2 regions of the Streptomyces sp. NBC_01465 genome follow, and region 2 is predicted to be linked to the other one. Evidence: riboswitches for the same ligand, from Rfam matches in the RefSeq annotation. Region 2 holds a riboswitch; the other holds the start of a gene.

Region 1 (14,489 bases), 5.2 Mb from region 2:
GCAAGGAGGTTGCCCCGATCTTCCTGTGAAACCGAGGGGCGGGCTCAGCGGCTCCCGTCCTTCTTCGCCCACCCCAGGGCGTAGAAGACGATTCCGGCGGTGAAGGCTGCGGCGCCGAGGTACTTGGCGTCGTTCCTGGACGAGTCCAGTTCGGTCAGGAACGTGACGACCGCGGCGACGGCCAGTACGGCGACGACGGTGACGGCGGTGGTGCGTTTCATGGGCGTCGGCCCTTTCTGTCGCGTCGCGGATCTAGCCGAACGGATTGCAGACGACGCCGCCCACGCCGACGGGGACGCCCACCCAGTAGAGGTAGGTCCAGCCGTTCTGGTGCTGGCAGACCTGCACCGAGCCGGCGAGGATCGCGAGGGCCGCAGCGACCGCTCCCGCGTACGGGCCGCCGCCCAGCAGGGCCGCGAGCGTGCTGACCCCGGAGCCGGTCCAGGCGGCGCCCTCGACCTTGTTCGTCAGCCAGGCGTCGAGGCCGACCTCGATCCCGTACCAGTGGGACTTGATGTAGCCGTGCGGGCCGTCGGCGGCGAGCCGTCCGGCCGCGGCGCCGCTCGTCGCGAAGCCTGCCGGGGTCATCGTCAGGTGGCCGGCCCTGATGTGGTCGTTCAACTGGGCGACGTATCCGAGCAGTTGACGCAGCATGGGCTTCGACACCTGTGCGAGTACGGCCCTGGGTGCGTCGATGGTGAACCCGCGCCCGGAGTAGGTGACGTAGGGGTTGAGTACGTGCAACGGGCTGGATTCCGGCGCGAGTTCACCGGGTGGGATGTCGACGCCCGCGGTGATGGTTGCGGACGCGGGGGTGGCGGCCGCGACCGCCACCGGTGACGTCGTCAGGAGGAGGCCGGTGACGCAGGCCAGGGCTACGCCACTCGTCCTCAGGAATCTCTTGCGCATTCACTCAGCGTGGTCGGACACTCCGGGAAAGTCACGCATTGCTACCGAGGTGCACCCGAAGGTGTGACATCAGCACTCGATGATGTTCACCGCGAGCCCGCCTCGCGCCGTCTCCTTGTACTTCACGCTCATGTCCGCGCCGGTCTCCTTCATGGTCTTGATGACCTTGTCGAGGGAGACCTTGTGGCTGCCGTCGCCGCGCATCGCCATCTTCGCCGCCGTGACGGCCTTGACCGCCGCCATGCCGTTGCGCTCGATGCACGGGATCTGGACCAGACCGCCGACCGGGTCGCAGGTCAGGCCGAGGTTGTGCTCCATGCCGATCTCGGCCGCGTTCTCGACCTGCTCGGGGGAGCCGCCGAGGACCTCGGCGAGGGCGCCCGCCGCCATCGAGCAGGCGGAGCCGACCTCGCCCTGGCAGCCGACCTCGGCGCCGGAGATGGAGGCGTTCTCCTTGAAGAGCATGCCGATGGCGCCCGCGGAGAGCATGAAGCGGACGATGCCCTCCTCCTCCGCGCCGGGCACGAAGTTCATGTAGTAGTGGAGGACCGCCGGGATGATGCCCGCCGCGCCGTTGGTGGGGGCCGTCACGACGCGGCCGCCCGCCGCGTTCTCCTCGTTGACCGCCATCGCGTAGAGCGTGATCCACTCCATGGCGTGTGCGAGGGGGTCGCCCTCGGCGCGCAGCTGGCGGGCCGAGTGGGCCGCGCGGCGGCGGACCTTGAGGCCGCCGGGGAGGATGCCCTCGCGGGACATGCCGCGCGAGACGCAGGCCTGCATGGCGCGCCAGATGTCGAGGAGGCCCGAGCGGATCTCGTCCTCGGTACGCCATGCCTTCTCGTTCTCCAGCATCAGCCCGGCGATGGACAGGCCGGTCTCCTGCGTGAGGCGCAGCAGCTCGTCGCCGCTGCGGAAGGGGTACTTCAGGACCGTGTCGTCGAGGACGATCTTCTTCTCGCCGACAGCGTCCTCGTCGACGACGAAGCCGCCGCCCACCGAGTAGTACGTCTTCTCCAGGACCGGGGCGCCGTCGATGTCGTACGCGAAGACCGTCATCCCGTTGGCGTGGTACGGCAGCGCCTTGCGGCGGTGCAGGATCAGGTCCTCGTCGAAGTCGAAGCCGATCTCGTGCATGCCGAGGAGGTTGATCCGGCCGGACTGCTTGATCTGCTCGACCCGCTCGTCGGCGTGCTCCACGTCGACCGTGCGGGGCGACTCGCCCTCCAGGCCGAGCAGGACCGCCTTGGGGGTGCCGTGCCCGTGACCGGTCGCGCCCAGCGAGCCGTACAGCTCGGCGCGTATCGCGGTGGTGTGGGCCAGCAGGCCCTCGTTCTTGAGGCGGCGGGCGAACATCCGGGCCGCACGCATGGGGCCGACCGTGTGGGAGCTGGACGGGCCGATGCCGATCGAGAACAGGTCGAAGACCGAGATGGCCACGAGAGGACTCCTATAGGGGTTGGTAGACGCCGTTGTCTGCCGGGTGGTGCAGAGGGACGTGCCTGGTGGCGTGCCACGGGGCACCTCGCTCACACAACCAGTGTGCGGGGTGCCCCGTGGATTCGTACTGGAACGCCAGGTGAAAGCGTACGGAACTACTTCAGGCCGGGGTAAAGCGGGTGCTTGTCGGCCAGGGCCTTGACCCGTCCCGCCAGGGCGTCCTTGTCGAACGACGGCTTCAGGGTCTCGGCGATGATGTCCGCGACCTCCGTGAAGTCCTCGACGTCGAAGCCGCGGGTGGCGAGCGCCGGCGTACCGATGCGCAGACCCGAGGTGGTCATCGGGGGGCGGGGGTCGTTCGGGACCGCGTTGCGGTTGACCGTGATGCCGACCTCGTGGAGACGGTCCTCGGCCTGCTGGCCGTCGAGCTCGGAGTTGCGCAGGTCCACCAGGACCAGGTGCACGTCCGTGCCGCCGGACAGGACCGAGACACCGTGCTCGGTGACGTCGGCCGCGACCAGGCGCTCGGCCAGGATGCGGGCGCCGTCCAGGGTGCGCTGCTGGCGCTCCTTGAACTCCTCGGTCGCCGCGACCTTGAAGGAGACCGCCTTGGCCGCGATCACGTGCTCCAGCGGGCCGCCCTGGAAACCGGGGAAGACCGCGGAGTTCAGCTTCTTCGCGAAGTCCTTGTTGCGGGCCAGGATGATGCCGCCGCGCGGACCGCCGAGGGTCTTGTGCGTGGTGGAGGTGACGACGTCGGCGTACGGGACCGGGTTCGGGTGCAGACCCGCGGCCACCAGACCGGCGAAGTGCGCCATGTCGACCCACAGCAGGGCGCCGACCTCGTCCGCGATCCGGCGGAACTCGGCGAAGTCCAGCTGGCGCGGGTACGCCGACCAGCCCGCGATGATCACCTTGGGGCTGTTCTCCTTGGCGAGGCGCTCGACCTCGGCCATGTCGACCAGGCCGCCCTCGTCCACGTGGTACGCGACCACGTTGAACTGCTTGCCGGAGAAGTTGAGGCGCATGCCGTGCGTCAGGTGACCGCCGTGCGCCAGGTCCAGGCCCAGGATCGTGTCGCCGGGCTGGGCGATGGCGAAGAGCGCGGCCTGGTTGGCGGAGGCGCCCGAGTGCGGCTGGACGTTGGCGTACTCGGCGCCGAAGAGGTCCTTCACACGGTCGATGGCGATCTGCTCGGCCACGTCGACGTGCTCGCAGCCGCCGTAGTAGCGGCGGCCCGGGTAGCCCTCGGCGTACTTGTTGGTGAGGACGGAGCCCTGGGCCTCCATGACGGCCACCGGAGCGAAGTTCTCCGAGGCGATCATCTCCAGCGTGGACTGCTGGCGGTTCAGCTCGGCGTCGACGGCGGCGGCGACGTCCGGGTCGAGCTCGTGGAGGGAGGAGTTCATAAGCGACATGAAGGATTCAGTCCCTAAGACCTAGTTGCCGGCGGTGAGTGCGTCGTACTCGTCGGCGGAGAGCAGGTCGTCCGGCTCGCCCGTGACACGTACCTTGAACAGCCAACCGCCCTCGAACGGGGCGGAGTTCACCAGCGACGGGTCGTCGACGACGTCCTGGTTCGACTCGGTGACCTCGCCGGTCACCGGGGCGTACAGGTCGCTGACCGACTTGGTCGACTCCAGCTCGCCGCAGGTCTCGCCCGCGGTCACCGTGTCACCGACCTCGGGGAGCTGGGCGTAGACGACGTCACCGAGCGCGTTGGCCGCGAACTCCGTGATGCCGACCGTCGCGACGCCGTCCTCGGCGACCGCGAGCCACTCGTGCTCCTTGCTGTACCGCAGCTGCTGGGGGTTGCTCATGACCTGATTCTCCTGGATGCGGGGGAGTGCTGATGAACGGTGGTCTTACGGACTGGAATGGTCTGGGTCACTTCTGGCGCTTGTAGAACGGCAGGGCGACGACCTCGTACGGCTCATGCGTACCGCGGATGTCCACGCCCACGCCCGTCGTGCCCGGCTCGGCGTGTGCCGCGTCCACGTACGCGATCGCGATCGGCTTGCCCAGCGTGGGCGAGGGGGCGCCGGAGGTGACCTCGCCGATGACCTGGCCGTCCGCGACCACGGAGAAGCCGGCGCGCGGGACGCGGCGGCCCTCGGCGATCAGGCCGACCAGCTTGCGCGGCGGGTTGGTCGCGGCGCGCTCGGCGGCGGCCTCCAGGGACGTACGACCGACGAAGTCGCACTCCTTCTCGAACTTGACGACCCGGCCGAGACCCGCGTCGAACGGGGTCAGCGCGGTGGTCAGCTCGTGTCCGTACAGTGGCATGCCCGCTTCGAGGCGGAGGGTGTCGCGGCAGGAGAGCCCGGCCGGGACCAGACCGACGTCCTTGCCGGCCTCGGTCAGCGCCTGCCAGAGCTGCTCGGCGTCGGCGGGGGCCACGAAGAGCTCGAAGCCGTCCTCGCCGGTGTAGCCGGTGCGGGCGATGAGCGCGGGGACACCGGCGACCGTGCCGGGCAGGCCCGCGTAGTACTTCAGCCCGTCGAGGTCGGCGTCCGTGACGGACTTCAGGATGCCGGGGGACTCGGGGCCCTGGACGGCGATGAGGGCGTAGGCGTCACGGTCGTCCCGTACGACGGCGTCGAAGCCCGCGGCCCGCTCGGTGATCGCGTCGAGGACGATCTGCGCGTTGCCCGCGTTGGCGACGACCATGTACTCGGTCCCGCCCAGGCGGTAGACGATCAGGTCGTCCAGGATCCCGCCGTCCTCCTGGCAGATCATGGTGTAGCGGGCGCGGCCGAGGCCGACGGTCCCGATGTTGCCGACCAGCGCGTAGTTCAGAAGGTCCACGGCCTGCGGTCCCGTGACCGTGATCTCGCCCATGTGCGACAGGTCGAAGAGCCCGGCGCGCGTACGCACCGCGTTGTGCTCGTCGCGCTCGCTGGCGTACCGCAGGGGCATGTCCCAGCCCGCGAAGTCGGTCATGGTCGCTCCGAGGCTGCGGTGCAGGGCGTCGAGGGCGGTGAGGCGGGGGGTGGTGCTCATCGTTAAGGCTCCCAGGGCATGGCTGGCGAGGACGATTCCTCCCCATCTGTCATCGGAACCTGAGAGGTTCGCCGCGAGCCCGGACTTCCGGACACCCGGCTTGCACCTTGGGTGGAGCCGCCGCACAAGGGCGGCTCGCTTTTCAGATCTGCCTCGTCGCGCGCGGTACGGGGCCTGAGAGATTACAAGGGAGGGACTTGCTCCTTCGGCGCCCCGGTCGGCTGGACCGGGGACTCTCCCGCGCGGATTCGAACGGCCTGTATGGAGTTGGCGCGGACATCATCGCACGGCCGCGAGGGGCGCCACATCGCATGTGTCGCATTACTGTTTCTTTACTCTTCTGCGGGGCAGGGGGAGGGGACGCGGAAACGTGACAGGGGGAGTGGCCATGACGGTGTACGGACAGGGCTTGTACGAGGTGGGGGCGGGAGCCGTGCCCGCCCCGCGCGGAGCCCCCGCCGAGGAGGCGCTCGTCCGCCGCCCGCGCGGTCTGGAGTTCACCGAGGGGGACCTGGTCGTCGTCTCCGGACTGCCCGGCAGCGGGAAGTCGACACTGATCCGCCGCACGGTGCGGGCCGCCCGCCGGATCGACTCGCAGGACGTACGGGAACGCTGGGAGCGCCGGATGCCGGGCTTCCTCGCGTACGCGGGCTACCGCCCCCTCGTGCGCGCCGCCCACTACGGCGGGCTGTGGCGGGCGCTGCGCTCGGGCCGGAGCGTCGTCGTCCACGACTGCGGGACACAGCGCTGGGTGCGGAGGTGGCTGGCCCGCACGGCCCGGCGACGAGGGCGCGCCCTGCATCTGCTGCTGCTCGACGTCCCGCCGGAGGTGGCCCTGTCCGGGCAGGCGGAGCGGGGGCGCACGGTCTCCGCGTACGCCTTCGGACGGCACCGCAAGGCGGTGGACCGGCTCCTCGCGGAGGCCGAGGCGGGGAGACTGCCGGCCGGCTGCGGGTCGGCGGTGCTGCTCGACCGGGAGGCGGCGGGGGAACTGGAGGAGATCAGCTTCGGCGGTCCCGGGGGCTGAGCGCCCCCGGGACCGGCCGGGTCACCAGAGCTTCGGGAAGCCGGGGATCGCGGTCGAGGGGATGGGCAGGCCGGGGATTGCAGCGGCCGGGGCGGCCGGGACAGAGGGCAGCCACGGGACGGAGGGCAGCGCGGGCAGGCCGGGGACGGCCGGGAGCTTCGGCAGCTCGGGGAGCTTGGGGAGCATGCCCGTGACATCCGGGACCTTGGGCAGCTCGGGCAGACCGAGAAGCTTCGGCAGCAGCTTGTCCCAGGAGAGCAGGTCGCCGAGCTGCTTGAGGACGGCCTCGATGTTGACGCCGAGCAGCACGTTGACCGCTTGCGAGGAGACCTCGAGGAGCGCGGAGGTGGCGACCTTCCAGTCGCCCTTGTCCGTGGCGTTCAGGAGCGCTTCGACCGAGGCCTTCAGCAGGTCCTTCGCATGGGCCAGGGTCGGCGAGGGCGTGGGGGGAACCTTGGTGGGTTTGACCGCCTCCGCAGCCGTGTCGGCCGCCGCAGGGTCGGGGGTCGGCGGCTCCGGGTCGGCCAGGACGCGGTCCAGCGCGGTCCGTACGGTGGCGCGGTCCTGTGCGTCGGCGGTACCGGCGGTGGTGCGCGAGGTCAGCTCGTTGACGGCGGCGTAGAGCGCACGCACGTCCTGGTACGTCCGCAGGGCGGCGACCGAGTCGGCACCGACGGCGGGAGCCGTCCGGCTGACGGGGGCGGCGGCGAGCGCGGGCGTGACCGCACCGGTGATCAGCACGGCGCCGAGCGACGAGGCGGTGACCACCGCGGCGGTGAGTCGGTTGACCCTCATATTCGGGGAGTCCTTTCGTACGCGGAAAACATCAGAGCCCCGGAACCGCCGGGACAGCGGGAGCTTCGGGAACGGCAGGCACGGCGGGGAGCGCGGGGGAGGCCGGGAGGCCCGGGACCGTGGGGACTCCGGGGACGGCCGGGAGGCCCGGGATCGCCGCGGGCGCCGCCGGGAGTGCGGGCAGACCGGGGATCGCCGGTACGGCCGGGACCGCGGGGAGGCCCGGGAGCGTCGGCAGGCCGGGGAGTTTCGGGAGGGAGTCCAGGAACTTCTGCCAGCCCGCCGCGCTCAGCAGATCGTTCGACAGCTTCGGGATCGCCTGCAGCGCGGTCGAGACCCGCAGCCAGTCCCCGCCCGCCGCGGCCTTGATCAGCGCGTCGACCTCGTCCCTCAGCGCGGTTTCCGCCACGCTCGCCGGGCCGGTGTCCTTCTTCGCGGGCGCACTGTCGGGGTCCGGACCCAGGACGACGTCGACCTTGGCGTTCACCTCCGCCAGCGCGTCCTCGTCGATCGTGCCCGAGGCGGACTTCTCCATCAGCTCGTCGATGGCGTCCAGCAGCGGCCCGATGTCCGCGGGGCGGGCGGGCGCCTGTGCCGTACGCACCGAAGGGGCGGCCGCGGCCGCCGGGGCAGCCACCGCACCGCCGAAGGCCAGCGCACCGCACAGGGAGGCGGCGAGAGTGAGGGCGACGGGCGTGTGCGGGGCCATGAAGGGGTCCTTCCGGAAGGGCTGCGCGGCGGCGCCTGTATCTGCCACCCTCAGATCGACAGCCACGCTCCGCAACCAGTCGGATGCGCTCCGTGTCCATATGGGTGGAGGCTCGGCCGGCCGGGTGGCGGCGGAGTTAATCTCGGGCGCACACAGCGCACAGCACTCGCAGAAGGAGAGGGATCCGTCGGTGGACATGGGATGGCCGGGCAACGAGCTCGAAGAGGTGCTGGGCGCCTCGGTCGGCAATCCGGCGGCCGGCGGACGGCTGATCGAGGTCCTGGGACGCAGCCCGGTCTGGATTCCGCTGCCCAACGGCGGCAGCCACGAGAGCCGCTCCCTGGACCTGCCGACGCTGGAGATCGAGGGGGCGCCGTACGTCCCGGTCTACAGCTCGGAGGCGCAGTACCTCGACTGCGTCGGTACCCATCTCTCCTTCACGATCGCGCCCTCCGTCGAGTTCGCCCGCGGACTGCCCCCGCAGCTGGGCGTCGTGGTGAATCCGGGCGGCGCGGTCACCCTGCCCCTGCCGCCGCTCGCCGTGGCCGAGCTCTGCCGGGCGGGCCGTACGCCGCTGGACGGTCCCTCCAGCGGCGGTCGCGTCCGCCTCTTCGAGCCGGACTGGCAGGAGGAGCCGGTCGACTTCCTCGCCGCCGCGGCGGCGGAGTTCGACCAGACCGGGGTGGTGCGCACCGCGCGCAGGGCGCTCGCGTCCATCGAGGGCGGCGACCCCGTCCTGTTCATCGGTGTCGAGTTCTCGTCCTGGGACGGCGCGGGCCGCGGCGCGCCCATGGACGCACTGGGCCGGGCGCTCGGCCGGTCCGAACCGGCGTGGCCGGTCAATCTGGTCCTGCTGGACGTGGCACAGGATCCGGTGGGCGACTGGATGCTGGAGAAGGTCAGGCCGTTTTATGTCAGGGACGCCGCCTAAGCTGGTTGGATGACCGCGGGCCGGTGAGCTGGTGGCCGGAAACGGGTGGACGGCAAGAAGACGAGGGGCGGGACCCAAGTGAGTGCGTCGGGCACGGCGGCGGCCGGACAGGTCGAGCACATGCTGCGCCAGGTGACCCCCGGGCGCTATGACGCGTACGAGGCCCTGCTGCACGCGCTCGCCGAGAGCCGGGTCTGGATGCTGCTCTGGCACGGCCAGGCGGGGGCGCCCGACGCGCAGTACGGGAACATGGAGGTCGAGGGGCTCGGCTACGCGCCCTGTGTGACCTCCGCCCAGGAGCTCTCCGCGAGCGGCTGGAACCGTGCGTACGAGGCGGTCGGCGGCCGCGACATCGCCCGCGCCCTCTTCCCCGACCGCTGGGGCATCTGGCTGAACCCGCACGCCCCCGGCGGCGGCGTCGGCATCCCCTGGACCGATCTGCGCCGGATCGCCACCGGTCTCGACCGGATGCCGGCCGGACCGCTGCGGATCTCCGAACCCGCCCTGGACATTCCGCAGTTCTACGCCCTTCTCGCCCAGAACGCCCACCGCACCTCCGCGGTCCGCGCCCTGCGCCGCGCCTGGGTGCAGCCCTCGCTCGGTGCCGCGTACCTGGCGATCGGTCTCGATCTCTATGACACGAGTCAGCAGTCCGTCGACGCCGTGCGCGCGATGATGCAGCAGTCCGTCGCGGCCGTCCCCGACGGACTGCCCGTTTCGACCGTCGCACTGTCCGACGAGTACGACCCGGTCGGCATGTGGCTGCGCGCCAACTCCCGTCCGTTCTACGACCGCGAGGCGCACGCGGCGCCCGTCGCGGCCCCCGGTTACGGCTACCCGCCGGTCCACGGCCAGTAGGTCAATTCGCCAGCTGTTGGCCTCTGTTGGGGCACACGTCCGTTCTGGGCGAAGTGTGCTGACTTGGTTCGCTGGGCCGGTCGCGACGTCCGGATAACGGAACGCTTCTGGCCGCATCACGGTTGCGCAAACATTCCCCGTCAGGTCTGGCGGGTGATCGCCGGTGCGTTGAAGACTCCCCGCTAACGCTTGGCGTCGTTCAGTTGAGCGACGTTCGCGTCACACGCCACAGGGGCAATTCTCTTCACGCCGGCAAGGCAAGCACCACTTGATGCACGACAGTCGCCACAGCGACGGGTACGGGCCGGTCACCACCGGCCGGGAGGGGTCAGAGGCACTGTGACCGCACCGATCGAGACCACCGGTTCGGCTGCCAACGCGCAGCCGGAGGCAGTACTCACGGGAGTCAAACAGAGCCAGATCGAGGGACGTTCGCTCAGTCGGATCGCCTGGACGCGCTTCAAGCGCGACAAGATGGCGGTGGCCGGCGGCGTTGTCGTGATCCTGCTCGTCCTGCTCGCGGCTCTGTCCAAGCCGATTCAGTGGATCTTCGGTCTGGATCCCAACAAGTTCCACCAGGATCTGGTCGACCCGGCTCTCCTCGCACCCAAGGGTGACTGGGGCGGGATGAGTTGGGCCCATCCGCTGGGAGTCGACCCGCAGTACGGGCGCGACATCATGACCCGCATCATCGAGGGGTCCTGGGTCTCGCTGCTGGTCGCGGGCGGCGCCACGCTGCTCGCCGTCGTCATCGGAGTGTTCTTCGGTGTCGTCTCCGGCTACTACGGCGGCTGGGTCGACTCCATCATCAGCCGGACCATGGACACGTTCCTGGCTTTCCCGCTCCTCCTCTTTGCGATTTCGATTGCTGCCACCCTGCAGGACGGCGCGTTCGGTCTGACCGGACTGCCGCTCCGGATCAGCGTGTTGATCTTTGTCATCGGGTTCTTCAGCTGGCCCTACATGGGCAGGATCGTGCGGGCGCAGACGCTCACGCTGCGGAATCGTGAGTTCGTCGAAGCGGCCAAGAGCCTCGGCGCGCGCGGCCCGTTCATTCTCTTCCGCGAACTGCTGCCGAACCTGGTGGCACCCATTCTCGTCTACTCGACGCTGATGATTCCGACCAACATCATTTTCGAGGCGGGCCTCAGCTATCTCGGCGTCGGTATCGCGCCGCCGCAGGCTTCCTGGGGACAGATGCTCAGCAACGCGAGCGACATCTACACGGCGGATCCGCAGTACATGATCGTGCCGGGCCTGGCCATTTTCATCACGGTCCTGGCGTTCAACCTGCTGGGCGACGGGTTGCGCGATGCGCTCGACCCCCGCAGCAAGTAACCATCTCTAGAGGGGGCTTTCCTCAGGTGAAGACAAGAAAAGTGACAGCTGTGCTCGGCGCAGTTGTGGCGCTCGCGCTGGGGGCATCCGCGTGCAGCAGCTCCGACAACGACAAGGGCGGCGGCGGCAGCAAGGGTGGCACGTCCGCTGCTGACGCTGCGCTGACCTCGATCGTGAACACGAGCGACAAGAAGGGCGGCACGCTCTCCCTGGCGTTGTCCGACGAGCCCGACTCGCTCGACCCGGGCAACAACTACTACGGCTGGGTGCAGAACTTCTCCCGCCTGTACGCCCGTTCGCTCACCTCGTTCAAGCCCGCTGCGGGCAAGGACGGCCTCACGGTGGTTCCTGACCTGGCCGAGGGTCTGGGCACGCCCAGCGACGGTGCCAAGACGTGGACGTACCACCTGCGCAAGGGCCTCAAGTTCGACGACGGCACTCCGATCACCTCGAAGGACGTCAAGTACGCCGTCGAGCGTTCGAACTTCGCCCCCGAGGCGCTGTCCAACGGTCCGACGTACTTCAAGGCGCACCTCATCGGTGGCGACAAGTACAAGGGTCCGTACAAGGACAAGAGCCCCGGCGGTCTCGCGTCCATCGAGACGCCGGACGACACCACGATCGTCTTCAAGCTGAAGGACGCCTTCGCGGACTTCGACTACCTGGCGACGTTCAACCAGACCGCGCCGGTGCCCGCCGCCAAGGACAAGGGTGCCGACTACGTCAAGAACATCGTCTCCTCGGGCCCGTACAAGTTCCAGTCGTACGAGGAGGGCAAGGGCGCGACCCTCGTCCGCAACCCGAACTGGGACCCGAAGACGGACCCGATCCGCAAGGCCCTTCCGGAGAAGGTCACCATCCGGTTCAAGGTCAAGCAGGAGACGATCGACAACGACCTGATCGCCGACAACCTGACCACCGACGCCTCGGGCACCGGTGTGGCGCCGGCGACCCAGCCGAAGGTGCTGACGACCCCGAAGCTGAAGAAGGCGACCGACAACTCGTTCGCGGGGGCCACTTCGTACATCGGTCTCAACCTGAACGTCGCGCCCTTCGACAACATCCACTGCCGCAAGGCCGTGCAGTGGGGCATCGACAAGGCGTCGATCCAGGCAGCCCAGGGCGGTGACCCGAAGGGTGCCGTCGCCTCGACGCTGCTCCCGCCGACCGTCAGTGGTTACAGCAAGTTCGACCTGTACGCGACCCCCGGCAGCAAGGGCGACGCCGCCAAGGCGAAGGCCGAGCTGAAGGAGTGCGGCCAGCCGAACGGCTTCACCACCAACATCTCGGCCCGTTCCGACCGTCCCGCCGAGATGGCGATGGTCACCGCGGTCCAGGCGTCGCTGAAGACGATCGGCATCACCGCGAACATCAAGACGTTCCCGGGCGGCAAGTACTTCCAGAACTTCGCCGGTAACCCGAGCTACGTCCACTCGCACAAGCTCGGCATGATCATGACCGCGTGGGGCGCCGACTGGCCGACCGGCTTCGGCTTCCTGGACCAGATCATCAACGGTTCGGCCATCAAGCCGTCCGGTGGCAACAACGTCCAGGAACTGAACGACCCGGCGATCAACAAGGCGCTCAACGAGGCCATCGCCAACACCGACACCGCCGCGCGCACCAAGGCGTGGGGCGACATCGACAAGATGGTCGCCGAGAACGCCTCGGCCGTTCCGCTGATCTACCGCAAGAACCTGCTTCTGCGGTCGGCCTCCGCGACGAACGTCACCATCACGCAGGCCTACCTCGGCATGTACGACTACACGCTGATGGGCTCCACCAAGTAAGTCCGGGCCCGGCCCCCGCTTAGTTCGAAAGGCAGGTGAAGGCATCGGTGTCCGCCGGGACGGGCGCTCCCCACAAGGGAGTTGCCCGCCCGGCGGCGCCGGCGCCGGAATGCTGTGGCTGCGTACATCATCCGACGCGTCTTCGGCGCGGTGCTTCTGCTGCTGATCGTGAGCGCAGTCACCTTCGCGATCTTCTTCCTGGTTCCCCGGCTCGCCGGGCAGACGATGGACTCCCTGGCCGCCCAGTACGTGGGCAAGGACGCCAACAAGGAATCCATCGCCGCGGTGAAGGAGAACCTGGGCTTCAACCATCCGCTGTACGTCCAGTACTGGCACTTCGTCAAGCAGATCTTCGTCGGCGCCGACTACAAGTTCGGCCCCGACGCCTCGCACTGCTCGGTGCCGTGCTTCGGCTACTCCTTCAAGAGCCACGTCGAGGTCTGGCCCGCGATCTCCTCGCGCATCCCCGTGACCTTCTCGCTGGCGATCGGTGCAGCCGTGATCTGGCTGGTCTCCGGTGTCGCGACCGGCGTGCTCTCCGCACTCCGCAAGGGCTCGCTCCTCGACCGCCTCTTCATGGGTGTCGCCCTCGCCGGCGTCTCCCTCCCGATCTTCTTCACCGGCATGCTGGCGCTGGGCGTCTTCACCGTCCAGTGGCCCATCTGGGAATCCATCCAGTACGTCCCCTTCGCCGACAACCCCGGTGAATGGGCCTGGAACCTGCTGATCCCCTGGTGCTCGCTGGCCTTCCTGTACTCCGCGCTCTATGCCCGGCTCACCCGGGCCGGGATGCTGGAGACCATGGGGGAGGACTACATCCGCACCGCCCGCGCCAAGGGCCTGCGGGAGAGCAAGGTCATCGCGAAGCACGGTCTGCGGGCCGCGCTGACCCCGATCGTCACCATCTTCGGCATGGACTTCGGTCTGCTGATCGGCGGTGCGGTCATCACCGAGACGGTCTTCTCCTTCCCGGGTCTCGGCCAGTACGCCATCCAGGGCGTGCAGCAGAACGATCTGCCGATCGTCATGGGCGTGACGCTGATCGCCGCATTCTTCATTGTCATCTGCAACTTGCTGGTGGACCTGGTGTACGCCGCCATCGACCCCAGGGTGAGGTACTCGTGAGCGAGGTTTCCAAGGACACGGCGGCCGCATCGCCGGCTGCATCCGCGGCGCTGGGCGAGCCCGTGCACGCCCAGCGCGGTGGCACCGAGGATGCCTTTCTCTCCGTACGGGATCTGCGCATCCACTTCAGCACCGACGACGGCCTGGTCAAGTCCGTCGACGGCGTCAGCTTCGACGTCAAGGCCGGTGAAACCCTCGGCATCGTGGGCGAGTCCGGTTCCGGAAAGTCGGTCACCTCGCTGGGGGTGATGGGCCTGCACCGTACGGCGCACGCCCAGATCTCCGGTGAAGTCTGGCTGGACGGCGAGGAGTTGATCGGGGCCGACCCCGAACACGTACGGCGGCTGCGTGGCCAGAAGATGGCCATGATCTTCCAGGACCCGCTCTCGGCGATGCACCCGTACTTCTCGGTGGGCGCCCAGATCATCGAGGCCTACCGGGTGCACCACAAGGTCACCAAGAAGGTCGCCCGGGCCCGGGCCGTCGAGATGCTCGACCGTGTGGGCATCCCCGAGCCGAACAAGCGCGTCAACGCGTATCCGCACGAGTTCTCCGGCGGTATGCGTC
Region 2 (14,489 bases):
TCCCGTCGCCACCGGCCAGATTCAGCTCGATCTCCAGCCCCATCAGATTCTTGGGCCGGTCGAACCGCCTCTCCTCCAGCAGCCTCTCCAGCCCCTCCAGGCACTGCTGCAGCTTTCTCCGGTACCTCTGCCGATCGGACAGCTCGAAGCCGCCTGCCACGACCTTCTCCCCCATCGAAGCGTCCCTCCTCGAGTGGGCGGCCTGCGGCAACAGCCGCTCGCGTCACGGTCGATAATGCCCAGGCTGACTGATCCATAACGCCCCGCGGACGACCCGTCGGCGAGTAGCCTTGCCCTGGCACATTCCATCGGCATGACGCATGCCGCAGTTACCGGCCGTACCGGCGTGGTGAAAAACGCCGACGCTTTTCGGCCGACCGCTCGAGCAGCCTCTTCCGAGGCCAGGGTGGTGCACCGTTGCCAAATAGGGTAAATGCCCACCGAATTCGGGCCGAATACCGACTTGCCCGCAATACCGGCGACAGCTAGACGAAACATCGTGTGAACACGTGTCGTATAAACTCCGCGAACGAGCCTGAGAGTTGGCGCCCCGGCCCACGCACCCGGCCCCCCTCCGGCCCCGCAAGCTGACATCGCCGTCCGCACCGCCCATGCGTCACCGTGTCTCCGAAAAGTGAGAGGCGACTCATCATGCCGCTGCATGTCCCCCCGGCTCCCGCGCCCGCCCTGCGCAGTGTCCTCGTAGCACTCGGCTCCCCCACCGCCGTACGCGAGGCCCGCACCCCTGCCCTCCGCTCCGCCACCGGTCCCCTGACCCCCGAACTCCCCCTCCCGGTCCACGTACTGGACCGGATCGTGCCGGGCAGCCGGCCACCCCGCACCCGCCTGACCGGCTGGCGTTTCCTGATCCGCAGCGGCGACCGTGCCGTGGCGGCGGCGGAGACGACCCTCACGCCGGACGGCTGGACCTTCTCCCACTTCTTCGAGGGCCCCTACATCGCCTCCACGGAGCACGCCCTGCGCCAGGCCGAGGCGATGAAGACGCACTTCCAGCCGCGCCTGCTGTCCATCCCCGAGCTCTACATGCTGGCGCTCTGGCTGCACGGCGACTGCGAGGCCGACCCCGCGGACTCCATGCCCGCCCCCACCGACCTCCTGGTGCCGCTCGCTCCCGCGCCGCCCGGCATCGCCGCCCACCGCCCGCGCCGGGTCGCCGACCTGCTGCCCGTGATGACGCTGCGCCTGACGCCACCGCTCCTGACCACCCGCGTCTGATCCACCGACCGCCCCATCCGGACTAGCCCGTACCGGCCACCCCGAACCACCCGAAGGGACAGTGCAGTTGAGCTGAACCGTCCGCACGGGTGATGCGTCATGGAGTAGTAGGAAGTGCTGCCGCGAAATCCCTGCGGATTGACGTCCGTGGGGCAACACTGGGAACGGACCGATGAAACCGGGGGGCGGCCATGAACACGAGTTCGAGCCGCAGGACAGTCAGCGCACTCACTACGACACAGCGAAAGAACGCATCCATGTGCCAGCACGAGCCACCCTGCCCGACAGCCGCCTCCGCCGACCGGGAGGCCGCGCTCCTCGTGGCACACCACCCGGAGCAGGGCTGGAGCCTGCTGTGCAACGGCGTCCTCCTCTTCGAGGACACCGGCGAGCTGCTGCCGGACGGACGGATCATCGCACCGCACCGTCCCCTGGGCGTGGGACAGGTGGTGGCCGCCGCCTAGCGGCGCAGGTACGACGAAGGGGCCGGCCCGGGTGACATCCCCGGAACCGGCCCCTCTTGTGTCTGTCAGTTGTCGTACTCGTCCAGCGGCGGGCAGGAGCAGACGAGGTTACGGTCCCCGAAAGCCCCGTCGATCCGGCGCACCGGCGGCCAGTACTTGTCCGCGGCCGAGACTCCGGCCGGGAAGACCGCCTCTTCGCGGCTGTACGGGTGGTCCCATGCGCCACCGAGTGCGCTCGCGGTGTGCGGGGCGTTGCTCAGCGGGTTGTCGTCCACCGGCCACTCGCCCGACGCCACCCGCTCGATCTCGCCGCGGATCGCGATCATCGTGTCGCAGAACCGGTCGAGCTCGTGGAGGTTCTCGCTCTCGGTGGGCTCGATCATCAGCGTCCCGGCCACCGGGAACGACATCGTCGGCGCGTGGAAGCCGTAGTCGATCAGACGCTTGGCGATGTCGTCGATGCTGACGCCTGTCGCCTTCGACAGCGGCCGCATGTCGACGATGCACTCGTGCGCGACCAGCCCGTTGGGGCCGGTGTAGAGCACCGGGTAGTGCGGCTCGAGCCGCTTGGCGATGTAGTTGGCCGCGAGCACCGCGACCTGCGTCGCACGCTTCAGTCCCTCGCCGCCCATGAGGCGTACGTACGCCCACGAGATCGGCAGGATCCCCGCGGAGCCCCACGGAGCGGCCGAGATCGGCCCGACGCCCGTCTCGGGGCCCGCGGTCGGCTGGAGCGGGTGGTTGGGCAGGTACGGCGCCAGGTGTGCGCGCACACCGACCGGACCGACGCCCGGGCCGCCGCCGCCGTGCGGGATGCAGAAGGTCTTGTGCAGGTTCAGGTGCGAGACGTCGCCGCCGAACTTGCCCGGCTTGGCCAGACCGACCAGCGCGTTGAGGTTGGCGCCGTCGACGTAGACCTGGCCGCCCGCCTCGTGCACCTCGGCGCAGATGTCGGCGACGTGCGCCTCGAAGACGCCGTGGGTGGACGGGTAGGTGATCATGAGCACCGACAGCTCGTCGCGGTACTGCTCGATCTTGGCGCGCAGGTCCGCGACGTCGACCTCGCCGTCGTCCGCGGTCTTCACCACGACGACCTTCATGCCGGCCATCACGGCGCTGGCCGCGTTCGTGCCGTGCGCGGAGGAAGGGATGAGGCAGACGGTGCGCTGCAGGTCGCCGTTGGCCCGGTGGTACGCACGGACGGCCAGGAGCCCCGCGAGCTCGCCCTGCGAACCGGCGTTGGGCTGCAGGGAGACCTTGTCGTACCCGGTGACCTCGGCGAGCCGGTCCTCCAGCTCATGGATGAGCGTCAGGTACCCGGCGGCCTGGTCGACCGGCGCGAACGGGTGCATCGCCCCGAACTCGGGCCAGGTGACCGGCTCCATCTCGGTGGTCGCGTTCAGCTTCATGGTGCAGGAGCCGAGCGGGATCATGCCCCGGTCCAGCGCGTAGTCGCGGTCGGCGAGCTTGCGCAGGTAGCGGAGCATCGCGGTCTCGGAGCGGTGCTGGTGGAACACCGGGTGGGTGAGCACCTCGTCGTCGCGCAGCAGCGCACCGGGCAGTGCGTCGTCGGTCTGCGCGTCGAGCGCCTCGACATCGCCCTCGGCCCCGAAAGCGGCCCAGACGGCGGCCAGTTGGACGCGTGTGGTGGTCTCGTCGCAGGCGACGGAGACATGGTCGGCGTCGACCTGGTGGAGGTTGACGCCCCGCTCACGGGCGGCGGCGACGACCTCGGCGGCCCGCCCCTGGGCCCGTACGGTCAGGGTGTCGAAGTAGCTGCCGTGCACGACCTCGACGCCCGAGGCCCGCAGCCCCTCGGCCAGGATCGCGGCGTAACGGTGGGTGCGCCGGGCAATGTCCCGCAGACCGTCGGGGCCGTGGTAGACGGCGTACATGCCGGCCATGACGGCGAGCAGCACCTGGGCGGTGCAGATGTTGCTGGTGGCCTTCTCCCGGCGGATGTGCTGCTCGCGGGTCTGCAGGGCCAGCCGGTACGCCTTGTTGCCGTCGGCGTCGACGGAGACCCCGACCAGCCGGCCCGGCAGGCTGCGCGCGAACTTCTCGCGTACGGCCATGAACCCGGCGTGCGGACCACCGAAGCCCATCGGCACCCCGAACCGCTGGGTGGTGCCCACCGCGATGTCCGCACCGAGCTCGCCGGGCGAGGTGAGCAGCGTCAGCGCCAGCAGATCGGCGGCGACGGTGACGATCGCGCCGAGCTCGTGGGCCTGCTCGATGACGGGCTTGAGGTCCCGTACGCGACCGGAGGCGCCCGGGTACTGCAGCAGCACTCCGAAGACACCGCGCTCGGCGACCTCGGCGGGGATGCCCTCGCTCAGGTCGGCGACGACGACCTCGACACCGGTCGGCTCGGCGCGCGTCTCGATGACGGCGACGGTCTGCGGAAGTGTGTCGGAGTCGATCAGGAAGACCCCGTTCTTGACCTTGCCCACCCGCCGCGCGAGCGACATGGCCTCGGCGGCCGCGGTGCCCTCGTCGAGCAGCGAGGCACCCGAGGTGGGCAGACCGGTCAGATCGGCAACGACGGTCTGGAAGTTGAGCAGCGCCTCGAGACGGCCCTGAGAGATCTCCGGCTGGTAGGGCGTGTACGCCGTGTACCAGGCCGGGTTCTCCATGACGTTGCGCAGGATCACCGGCGGCGTGAAGGTGCCGTAGTAACCGAGCCCGATCATCGGCGAAAGGACCTGGTTGCGGTCGGCGAGGACACGCAGCTCGGCGAGGACCTCGGCCTCGGTCCGCGCGTCGGGAAGCTGCAGCGCCCCGGCGCTCTTGATCACCTCGGGCACCGCGGCGGCGGTCAGCTCGTCCAGGGAGCCGTAGCCGACCTGGGCGAGCATCTTGGCCTGCGCCCCGGCATCGGGCCCGATGTGGCGCTGCTCGAAGGGGATGCCACGCTCCAGCTGGGAGAGCGGAATGCGGTTGGCGGTCATGGCGGAGGCCTCCTGGTCGACGCGACCTGCGAGGGGCACCACGGCGCGGGTGCCCGAACGGCCTCCCCCTCTGTCATCTCAACCTGAGAGTTTCACCGGCCCGCACAAGGCGCACCGGCTTTCACCGTCGGTGAGGGAGAGCTCCGGAACGTGCCCGCCCGACGCCCGCCCTGCTTTCCAGAGTGACCTCGTCCACGCGGTACGTGTGCCTGAGAGATTCCGGGGAGGATTTGCTCCTTCGGCGCCCCCGGACGATCTCCGTCGGAGGACTCTCCCGCGCGGGGTCAGCAGCCGTGCGCCAGCCTACCAGCGCACCGGACCACCAGGTCTTCGAGTGGACGGCATCCCAGATCTGCACTTTTGTAGTGTTTACAGAGCAGTTGCGACCAGTTGGAGGGACCGTGCAGACCGACATCGATCCGCGCAGCCTGATCGGCCGCAAGGCATTCGACCGCAATGGCACCAAGATCGGCACGGTCGACGAGGTGTACCTCGACGACGCCACCGGCGTCCCGGAGTGGGCAGCCGTCCGCACCGGCCTCTTCAGCAGGGACGCCTTCGTCCCCCTGGAGCCGAGCGAACTCGTCGACGACACCCTTCGAGTTCCCTTCGAGCGATCCTTGATCAAAGATGCCCCGGACTTCGGGGTGGGTCGCCATCTCTCCCCCGAGCAGGAGCTCCAGCTCTACCACCACTACGGACTCGACGTCTCGGCCCCCGCCTCTGCCCCGGACCGCGACTTCGGCCGGCTCGCGGGCGACAACGACTGACCGTCCCCAGCCCCGTCCGCATCCCCGGTCCGTACGAGCGGCAACGGCTGCGACAGCTCGAGCCCGGGATCGTCCACCCGGAACGTCCGCACCCGCCCCGGCACCACCGACCAGGGTTCCTCGAACCGGACCGTGACCCGCCCCACCCCGCTCCCCTGGACCCACCCCGCTCCGAATTCGGCATGGTGTACGTCATGACCCGCCGGCCAGCGCCGCTCGGCCGGCGGCACGCTCTCCTCCTCCACCGGCGCCGCTCCGTCCTCCCGCGGCGCCACCTCCTCCGCGTCCTCCTCCAGCGCGGCCCGCTCGGTGGCGGCCTGCGCGAAGAGATCCTCCTGGGTGTAGTCGGCCAGACCCGTGACACCCACGCCGAGGAGCCGCACACCGCCCGTGGTGTCCACCGACTCCAGCAGCCGCCCTGCGGCCTCCCGCACCACCGCGGGGTCGTCGGTGGGCCCGCGCAGCGTCTCGGACCGGGTCAGCGTCGAGAAGTCGTACCGCCGCACCTTGAGCACAACGGTCCTCCCCGACCTCCCGGCGCCCCGCAGCCGCTCCACACACCGCACGGCGAGCCGGTCCACCTCAGTCCTGACCCGCACCCGGTCGTGCAGATCCACATCGAAGGTGTCCTCGACCGACACCGATTTGGTGTCCCGCTCGGCCACCACGGGCCGCTCGTCGTGCCCGACGGCCATCCGGTACAGCGAGGCGCCGTGCGACTTCCCCAGCAGCCGTACGAGCTCGTCCTCGCCCGCCGTGGCGAGATCGGAGACGATCGCCATCCCTGCCCGCCGCAGATGGTCCTCGGTGGCGGGCCCCACGCCGGGAAGCGTCCGTACGGTCATCGGCGCAAGCAGCTCACGCTCGGTCCCGGGCTCGATCAGCACGAGCCCGTCCGGCTTGGCCTGCTCAGACGCGATCTTGGCCAGCATCTTGGACCCGGCGAGCCCCACCGATCCGGTGAGGCCGGTGACCGCCAGAATGTCCTTCCGCAGCTGCTCACCGACCGCCCGCGCGGACCCCGAGTCGTCGGCGGCCCCGCCGGCCTCCAGATCCACGAAGGCCTCGTCCAGGCTGAGCGGCTCTATCAGCGGCGACAACTGCGCCAGCAGCTCCATGACCTGGTTGCTCACGTCGCGATACAACGAGAACCGCGGCACCAGATAGGCGGCGTTGGGACAGAGCCGCCGCGCCTGCGCCATGGGCATCGCCGACCCCACCCCGAAGCGCCGCGCCTCGTACGAAGCGGTGGAGACCACCCCGCGCGGCCCCAGCCCGCCCACCACCACCGGTTTCCCGCGCAGACTCGGCTTCGCCGCCTGCTCTGCGGCGGCGAAGAAGGCATCCATGTCCAGATGCAGGATGGTGGGCGCGGCTCTCACATCACCGATGCTGCCCTACGCCACTGACAATCGGCCGCCGGCGGCGCCCCGGCCGCTCAGACGGCGCGGTTGCGCCGCCTGGCCAGCTCGTCGGAGGGGTTGTGCCCGACCAGCGTCTCGCCGGTGTCGACCCGCTCCCCGTGCAGCTGGGAGAGCGCGCTCTCCACGTCCCGCCACACCACGCCCACAGCGATGCCGAAGACCCCCTGGCCGCCCTGGAGCAGATTGACGACCTCGTCGGGCGAGGTGCACTCGTACACCGTCGCGCCGTCGCTCATCAACGTCATCCGCTCGAGATCGACAAAACCACGGTCCCGCAGATGCTGGACCGTGGTGCGGATGTTCTGCAGTGCGACCCCCGTGTCGAGGAATCGCTTCACGATCTTCAGAACGACGACATCCCTGAAGCTGTAGAGCCGCTGGGTGCCCGACCCGTACGCGGGCCGAACGCTCGGCTCCACGAGGCCCGTGCGCGCCCAGTAGTCGAGCTGCCGATAGGTGATGCCCGCCGCCGCACAAGCGGTCGGCCCCCGGTATCCGACCGTGTCGGCCACATGTTCGACCGCTCCGCCGTGATGCGGATACGGCCCGCCCGCCGCCGTACCGTCAACGCTGCTGCTCACGACGACCTCCGTCCTTGACCTGCCTTCTCGACGGTAGGCAGTCACCCGGGGTGCGTCAACGATCGCCACACTCGGCACGCCGAGTGATAATCACCCTGAGAGTGGTTTCCCGTGCCCCTCTTCGGGGAAAGGCTACTCGAATGTGCTGACGGGACCCTGCCGGAACGTCACTGGCTGTTGGTCCCGAAGTCCTCGGGCGAGATCTGGTCGAGGAACTCGCGGAACTTCTCCACCTCGTCCTCCTGCTCGTCGGGGATCGCGATTCCCGCGTCGTCGAGCACCCCGTCACTGCCGTAGATCGGCGTGCCGGTGCGCAGCGCGAGCGCTATGGCGTCGGACGGCCGCGCACTCACCTCGACCCCACTGGCGAAGACCAGCTCCGCATAGAAGACACCGTCACGCAGATCCGTGATGCGGACCTCGGTGAGTTCCTGGCCGACCGCTTCCAGGACATCCTTGAAGAGGTCGTGCGTCAGCGGCCTCGCGGGCGCCATCCCCTGCTGTGCGAAGGCGATCGCGGTCGCCTCCCCCGGTCCGATCCAGATGGGGAGGTACCGATCGCCTCCCACTTCACGCAGGAGAACGATCGGCTGGTTGGAGGGCATTTCCACCCGGACACCCACAACGTCGAGCTCGTTCACACAGCAACCCTAGGACGTGCCCGGCACCTTTGGGTAGTCGGGCTCCCCCATACTCAGCTCAACCGGACGCCGAGAGCCGTCTGCACCAGTGCCGCATGGAGCCGGACGGACAGCGTGGCGAGCTCCCTGGCAGTCGTCTCGGCATGCGCTCTGGTCTGCGGATTGCGGTGACGGCGCAGTGGTGCGACCACCTGCTCCACCAGCCCGGCCTCACGGTCGGCCGCCGCCTTCATGGCGCGCAGATGACGGGGCTCGAGGCCGAATCGCCCCAGATCCGCCACAAGTCGCGCCACATTCACGGCCTCCGCGTCATAGCCACCCTCGGCCACGGGCTCGATGAGGCCGTACGACTCCCACTCGTCGAGCTCCTCCTCGCTGACCTCGGCAGCGGCGAGAAGCACGTCCCGCCCGATACGGGCAGCCGTGGCACGCTCCGCCTCGGGACCCTCCTGCACGGCGTCCGGGGAGGGCAGTTGAACCTGCTCGCCGCGTTCCAGCGCATCGAGGTGGTCGCGGATGACCCGCAGCGGCAGATAGTGGTCCCGCTGCATCCGCAGCACCTGGGCAAGCCGCTCCACGTCGCCCACGCTGAACTTGCGGTAGCCCGACGGAGTGCGCTGCGGTTCGACGAGTCCCTCGGCCTCCAGGAAGCGGATCTTGGAGATCGTCACTTCGGGGAACTCTTCGCGCAGTATGTTCAGGACGGTTCCGATACTCACCGGACGGCCGCCCGCAGGGGCGGTGCCGTCACCGGCACCGCCCGTCGTTGAGTGCAGCATGGACCTTCCCTGGGGGGTCACACGCCCCGCTGGCTCGCGTAGAAGACCAGCCGGTACTTGCCAATCTGGACCTCGTCACCATTCGCCAGTGCAACGGAATCGATGCGCTCGCGATTCACATAGGTGCCGTTGAGGCTGCCCACGTCCGCGACAGTGAAGCCGCCGTCGGCGCTGCGCCGGAACTCCACGTGGCGGCGCGACACCGTGACGTCGTCGAGGAAGATGTCGCTCTGCGGATGACGGCCGGCCGTGGTCAGCTCGCCGTCGAGCAGGAAGCGGCTGCCCGAGTTCGGTCCACGGCGGACCACCAGGAGCGCCGAACCGAGCGGAAGGGCGTCGACCGCGGCCTGGGCCTCGGGCGACAGCGACGGAGTGGCGGTCTGGCCGGTCGCCTCCGCCTCGTAGGCCTCCAGCCCCGAGATGGAGATGGTCGACGTCGTTTCCGAAGGCCGCTCGGGCACCGCCCCCGCCCGCAGCGGAGCGCCACAGTTGGAGCAGAACCGACTGGCCTCGGCGTTCCGATGCCCGCACCTCGTACAAACCGGCATGGACGAATCCTCCTGCGATGGGTCCCCGAAACCTATGCGGCCTTGACCGGCAGGGTCAACAGACGGCGCGCCCGGAATGTCGCCGCCGGTACCGGCCACCTCATCGCGGAAGAGCGGGCGTTCCCCTGCCTGCTCCTCACCCTGGCCATGCCGCGGGGCACGGTGCCGGGCGGTGGCGTTGCCACTGTCCTCGCGTGCGCTCTTGCCGAACAACTTCGCAAACAACTTCACGGGCGATTCCCCTTGACCGAAACAGACCCGCCCGTGGGGCAGGACGAACCCTGAACGAACACACCTGCCGAACCTGACATCCACACAACGTGCGTATCCACCCGACAGTTTCCACCACGCACCCTGTTTGGGGTGCGGCGACCCCCCGCAACCTCATGCCCTGGTCCCACGGCCCCCATGCACCCCCGTCTCACTGCGATGACGACTGAGCGTAGTCAGGCCGCTTCGCCGGTCGCAAGGCGTCCACGACGATCTTCTCAACTCGTGTCACCGTGGCGGTGGCCTGCTCTTTCTCCAGAGTCTGCACGACACCGCCCGGGATGTTGAGCGCCGGCTCCAGATCCTCCGGCTTCCCGATCACCTTGAAGGTGTACGGCGCGCTGATCTTCTGACTGTCCACCCGGATGCCGTCGTCGTCCGAGAAGTAGGTGTCCCCCACCACCCTGACGTCATTGATCTGGATGGCCTCCGCGCCTGCCGCACGCAACTCCTGGATGGTGTCGAGCAGCATGTCGGCCTGCACCGCCTTGTGCGGGTCCTGGATCGTCAGAGTGATCCCGGGGCCTTGTGCCGCCACCGTCCCCGCCAGGATGCCGAGCTGGCGCGCCTTCTCCTGCGTCTGCTTCCGCGCCTCTTCCGCCTGGTCCGAGCTGCTCTCCAGCTCGGTCCGCTGACCCTCGAGGCGCTGCTTCTCGTCCTCGAGCCGCTGGGTCCTGTTGTCGAGTTCGTCGAGGATGCGCACCAGGTCCTCCTGGCGGGCACCTCGCAGCGCACTGTTGTCGCTCGTGGAACGGACCTGAATGGCGAGTCCGAGACCGAGTACGAACAGCAGGACAGCGACGATGAGTTGTGCACGCGTGAGCCGCGGCGGCCACAGCCCCGCGGCCAGCCGCTGCCGGCCCGTCTGCTGAACCGGTTCGGTCCGCTCTTCTTCGGTCCGTCCCTCTTCGGGAAGCTCTTCGTTGCTCATCGGCCTCAAGCCCGGAAGACGTGCCGGCGGATGGCCGCGGCGTTCGAGAAGATCCTGATGCCCAGCACGACCACGACGCCCGTGGACAGCTGCGCGCCGACGCCCAGCTTGTCGCCCAGGAACACGATCAGCGCCGCGACCACGACGTTCGAGAGGAAGGAGACGACGAAGACCTTGTCGACGAAGATGCCGTCGAGCATGGCCCTCAGGCCCCCGAACACCGCGTCCAGCGCGGCCACGACCGCGATCGGCAGATAGGGCTCGACCACCGCCGGCACCTCGGGCCGGACAAACAGTCCGACCACGACTCCCACCACGAGGCCCAGTACGGCGATCACGATGTGCCCTTCCCTGTGTTGGCCGACGCGGCGGCCGCTGGCTGTGCTGTACGTACGATCAGGCTCGGGGCGGCAGGCAGCCGCACCTCGTCCTGGTCGGAAATGCTGCTGCGGATCGAGTAGTTCTCCTGCAGCACGTGCAGGTACTGTCCGTCGGCACTGTCCTGGAACGCGGTGCTCAGCCGCTTCCCGTCCCCCACCGCGAGCACCGTGTAGGGCGGCACGAGCGGCCTGTTGTCCACCAGTATGGCGTCGCCCGCCGCCCGGATCGCCGAGAGCGCCGTCAGACGCTGCCCGTTGATGGCGATCGCCTCGGCACCGGACTGCCACAGACCGTTGACGACCCGCTGCATGTCCCTGTCCCGTACGCGGCCGGTGTCGGAGAAGCCGGTGCTCTCGCGCGGTCCGCCGCCGCCCTGGTCGGTGTCCTTCGCGTCGTCCACGACAAGCTTCACACCCGGCCCGTGCACCTCCGTGGCGCCGGAGAGCAGGGCCACCAGTTCGCCCTGGTCCCCGCCGTGCTGTTCAAGGGCCTTGCGCTGGCGCTCGCTCACCTCGTCCCGGAGAGCGTCCACCTTCTCCTGCGCCTTGTCGGCCGCCGAGGTCTCCGACTCGACCCGGTCGATGAGCTCCTGGCGTTCCTTTGCCACTACCGGGGCGGTGACCCGGGCCTGTGCCGCGCCCACGGTGACGACCGCTGCGGCAAGTACCAGTCCGGCGGCAAGTCCCAGCTTTGCGCGCAGAGTTCGGGGCATCCCCGCACGGCCCTCGGCTGCCTGCCGGGCCGTCGCCTCCGCATACCCGTCGTCCAGGCTGTGGTCCATCACGTTGGTCAGCAGCGACATCGACGCATCGGGGCGTGCGGGCGGAGTGCTTGTGCTCCGAATGGGGGGCTGCTGCGGCATGCCGCACATCGTCGCACGTCGGAGCGTCAGGTACCGAATGGCCCCACCGGTGTGCCGGACGGTGTACGCCTACACCGTCCGGCACACCGCCATCGCCTAGTGACCTGCGCTGTCGACGACCGCCGACCACTCGTCGAGCAGCGCCTGGGCGGAGGCATCGTCCGGCCCTTCGGCCCACAGATGAGTGACGGCTTCCGCCGGATCGGGCAGCACCATCACCCAGCGGCCATCCGTCTCCACCACCCGCACGCCGTCGGTCGTGTCCACGGACCGGTCGGAGGCAGCCTCCACCACGCGGCGCATGACGAGCCCCTTGACCGCCCACGGAGTGGCAAGATCCCTGCGGAGCACATGCGCACGCGGAATCCGTGCGTCGATCTGGCTCAGGGTGAGCTGCGTACGGGCCACCAGACCGATCAGCCTGACAAACGCGGCCGAGCCGTCGAAGACACTGCTGAACTCCGGAATGATGAAGCCGCCACGCCCGTCCCCACCGAAGATGGTCGTCTCCTCGCGGCCCACCCGGGTCAGATCGTCCGGTGACGTGGTGGTCCACTCCACCTGTGTCCCGTGATACGCCGCAACCTGCTCGGCGATCCGCGTGGTGGTGACCGGCAGCGCCACTCGCCCGCTGCGCCGCTCGGCCGCGACGAGGTCGAGCATCACGAGAAGGGCCCGGTCGTCCTCCACGATCCGCCCTCGCTCGTCCACCAGGGACAGGCGCTCGCCCACCGGGTCGAACCGCACCCCGAACGCGGCCCGGGCCGAGGCGACGATCTCCCCGAGTCTCACCAGCCCGGATCGCCTGGTGTCGGCCGTCTCCGTCGGCCTGGACTCGTCGAGACCCGGATTGATGGTCAGCGCGTCGACGCCCAGCCGCCCCAGCAGGCTGGGCAGAACCAGACCCGCGCTGCCGTTGGACGCATCGACGACCACTTTCAGCCCGGCCTCGGCAATGCCCGTGGTGTCCACATCACGGAGCAGGGAACCGGTGTACGAGTCGAAGACGCTGGACGGGAAGTGCAGATCCCCGATCTCCCCGGGAAACGCACGCCGGTACTCCTGCCGCGCGTACACCCGGTCCAGCTTGCGCTGGCCCCCCTGCGAGAGATCGGCTCCCCGTTCGTCGAAGAACATGATGTCGACGGAGTCGGGTACACCGGGAGAGGTCCGGATCATGATTCCCCCGGCGCTGCCCCGCGCCGTCTGCTGCCGCGCCACCGGCAGGGGTACGTTCTCCAGATCGCGTACGTCGATCGCGCTCGCCTGCAGCGCCGAGATCACGGCCCGCTTCAGCGCACGCGCACCGCGCGAGTGGTCGCGCGCCGTGGTGACGGTGGACCCCTTCTTCAGCGTAGTCGCGTAGGCGCCGGCCAGCCGTACCGCCAGCTCCGGCGTGATCTCCACATTGAGGATCCCGGAGACTCCACGAGCGCCGAACAGATGCGCCTGTCCCCGGGACTCCCAGATGACGGACGTGTTGACGAAGGCGCCGGCCTCGATGGTCTTGAACGGGTAGACCCGCACATTGCCCTGAACAATCGATTCCTCGCCGACCAGGCATTCGTCGCCGATGACGGCGCCGTCCTCGATCCGGGCCGCACGCATGATGTCGGTGTTCTTGCCGATCACACAGCCACGCAGATTGCAGTGCTGACCGATGTAGACGTTGTCGTGAACCACGGCCTTGTGCAGAAAGGCCCCGCTCTTCACCACGACGTTGGAACCGACGACCGTGTGCTCGCGGATCTCCACGTCGGCCTCGACCTTGGCGTAATCACCGATGTACAGCGGACCGCGCAGCACGGCATCCGGGTGGACCTCCGCACCCTCGGCGACCCAGACGCCCGGCGAGATCTCAAAGCCGTCGATGTCGACGTCGACCTTGCCCTCGAGAACGTCGGCCTGAGCCTTGACGTAACTCTCGTGCGTTCCCACGTCCTCCCAGTAGCCCTCGGCGACATAGCCGTAGATCGGCTTGCCTTCCTTCATGAGCTGCGGAAAGACATCGCCGGACCAGTCGACGGACGCATCGGCCTCGACGTAGTCGAAGACCTCGGGCTCCATGACGTAGATGCCCGTGTTCACGGTGTCCGAGAAGACCTGGCCCCAGGTGGGCTTCTCCAGGAAACGCTCGACCTTGCCATCCTCGTCGACGATGGTGATACCGAATTCCAGCGGATTAGGTACCCGTGTCAGGCAGACGGTGACGAGTCCGCCCTTTTCCTTGTGGAAAGCAATGAGATCGGTCAGATCAAAATCGGTGAGCGCATCACCGGAGATGACGAGAAAAGTGTCGTCCTTCAGCGCCTCCTCGGCGTTCTTCACGCTGCCGGCAGTGCCGAGTGGCTTCTCCTCATTGGCATAGGTGAGCTCCATCCCGAGCTCTTCGCCGTCGCCGAAGTAGTTCTTCACGAGCGAGGCGAGGAACTGCACGGTTACGACGGTCTCGTTGAGCCCATGCCGCTTGAGCAGACGCAGCACATGCTCCATGATCGGCCGATTGGCCACCGGCAGGAGCGGCTTGGGCATGCTCGAGGTCATTGGGCGAAGGCGAGTGCCTTCGCCACCAGCCATCACGACGGCTTTCATGTCGGAAGCGTCCTCCTAGAGAGACGACGGGGGTCAGCCGACTTCACCCGTCCTGAAGA

What was found. Region 2 has a riboswitch for glycine ahead of gcvP (aminomethyl-transferring glycine dehydrogenase). Riboswitches for the same ligand answer to the same signal wherever they lie in the genome.
Region 1: it holds a riboswitch for glycine, as region 2 does, so the genes downstream of both, gcvT (glycine cleavage system aminomethyltransferase GcvT) here and gcvP (aminomethyl-transferring glycine dehydrogenase) in region 2, are expected to answer to the same signal.

The regions. Positions count from the first base shown of each region.
Region 1 covers NZ_CP109467.1:5,971,858-5,986,346, forward strand. The annotation lists gene OG707_RS28215 (hypothetical protein) at 45-221, opposite strand; gene OG707_RS28220 (hypothetical protein) at 253-909, opposite strand; gene OG707_RS28225 (L-serine ammonia-lyase) at 979-2,346, opposite strand; gene glyA (serine hydroxymethyltransferase) at 2,502-3,764, opposite strand; gene gcvH (glycine cleavage system protein GcvH) at 3,786-4,166, opposite strand; gene gcvT (glycine cleavage system aminomethyltransferase GcvT) at 4,234-5,349, opposite strand; glycine riboswitch at 5,503-5,600, opposite strand; gene OG707_RS28245 (AAA family ATPase) at 5,738-6,376, shown strand; gene OG707_RS28250 (hypothetical protein) at 6,398-7,171, opposite strand; gene OG707_RS28255 (hypothetical protein) at 7,203-7,880, opposite strand; gene OG707_RS28260 (enhanced serine sensitivity protein SseB) at 8,077-8,811, shown strand; gene OG707_RS28265 (enhanced serine sensitivity protein SseB C-terminal domain-containing protein) at 8,890-9,669, shown strand; gene OG707_RS28270 (ABC transporter permease) at 10,009-11,007, shown strand; gene OG707_RS28275 (ABC transporter substrate-binding protein) at 11,034-12,797, shown strand; gene OG707_RS28280 (ABC transporter permease) at 12,912-13,922, shown strand; gene OG707_RS28285 (ABC transporter ATP-binding protein) at 13,919-14,489, shown strand, end outside.
Region 2 covers NZ_CP109467.1:750,946-765,434, forward strand. The annotation lists gene OG707_RS03285 (glutamate-cysteine ligase family protein) at 1-175, opposite strand, end outside; gene OG707_RS03290 (hypothetical protein) at 652-1,236, shown strand; gene OG707_RS03295 (DUF5999 family protein) at 1,494-1,700, shown strand; gene gcvP (aminomethyl-transferring glycine dehydrogenase) at 1,766-4,651, opposite strand; glycine riboswitch at 4,839-4,938, opposite strand; gene OG707_RS03305 (PRC-barrel domain-containing protein) at 5,053-5,421, shown strand; gene OG707_RS03310 (DNA polymerase IV) at 5,346-6,803, opposite strand; gene OG707_RS03315 (MerR family transcriptional regulator) at 6,860-7,426, opposite strand; gene OG707_RS03320 (bifunctional nuclease family protein) at 7,594-8,067, opposite strand; gene ftsR (transcriptional regulator FtsR) at 8,121-8,846, opposite strand; gene OG707_RS03330 (FHA domain-containing protein) at 8,864-9,625, opposite strand; gene OG707_RS03335 (DUF881 domain-containing protein) at 9,816-10,595, opposite strand; gene OG707_RS03340 (small basic family protein) at 10,601-10,933, opposite strand; gene OG707_RS03345 (DUF881 domain-containing protein) at 10,930-11,838, opposite strand; gene OG707_RS03350 (mannose-1-phosphate guanyltransferase) at 11,935-14,430, opposite strand.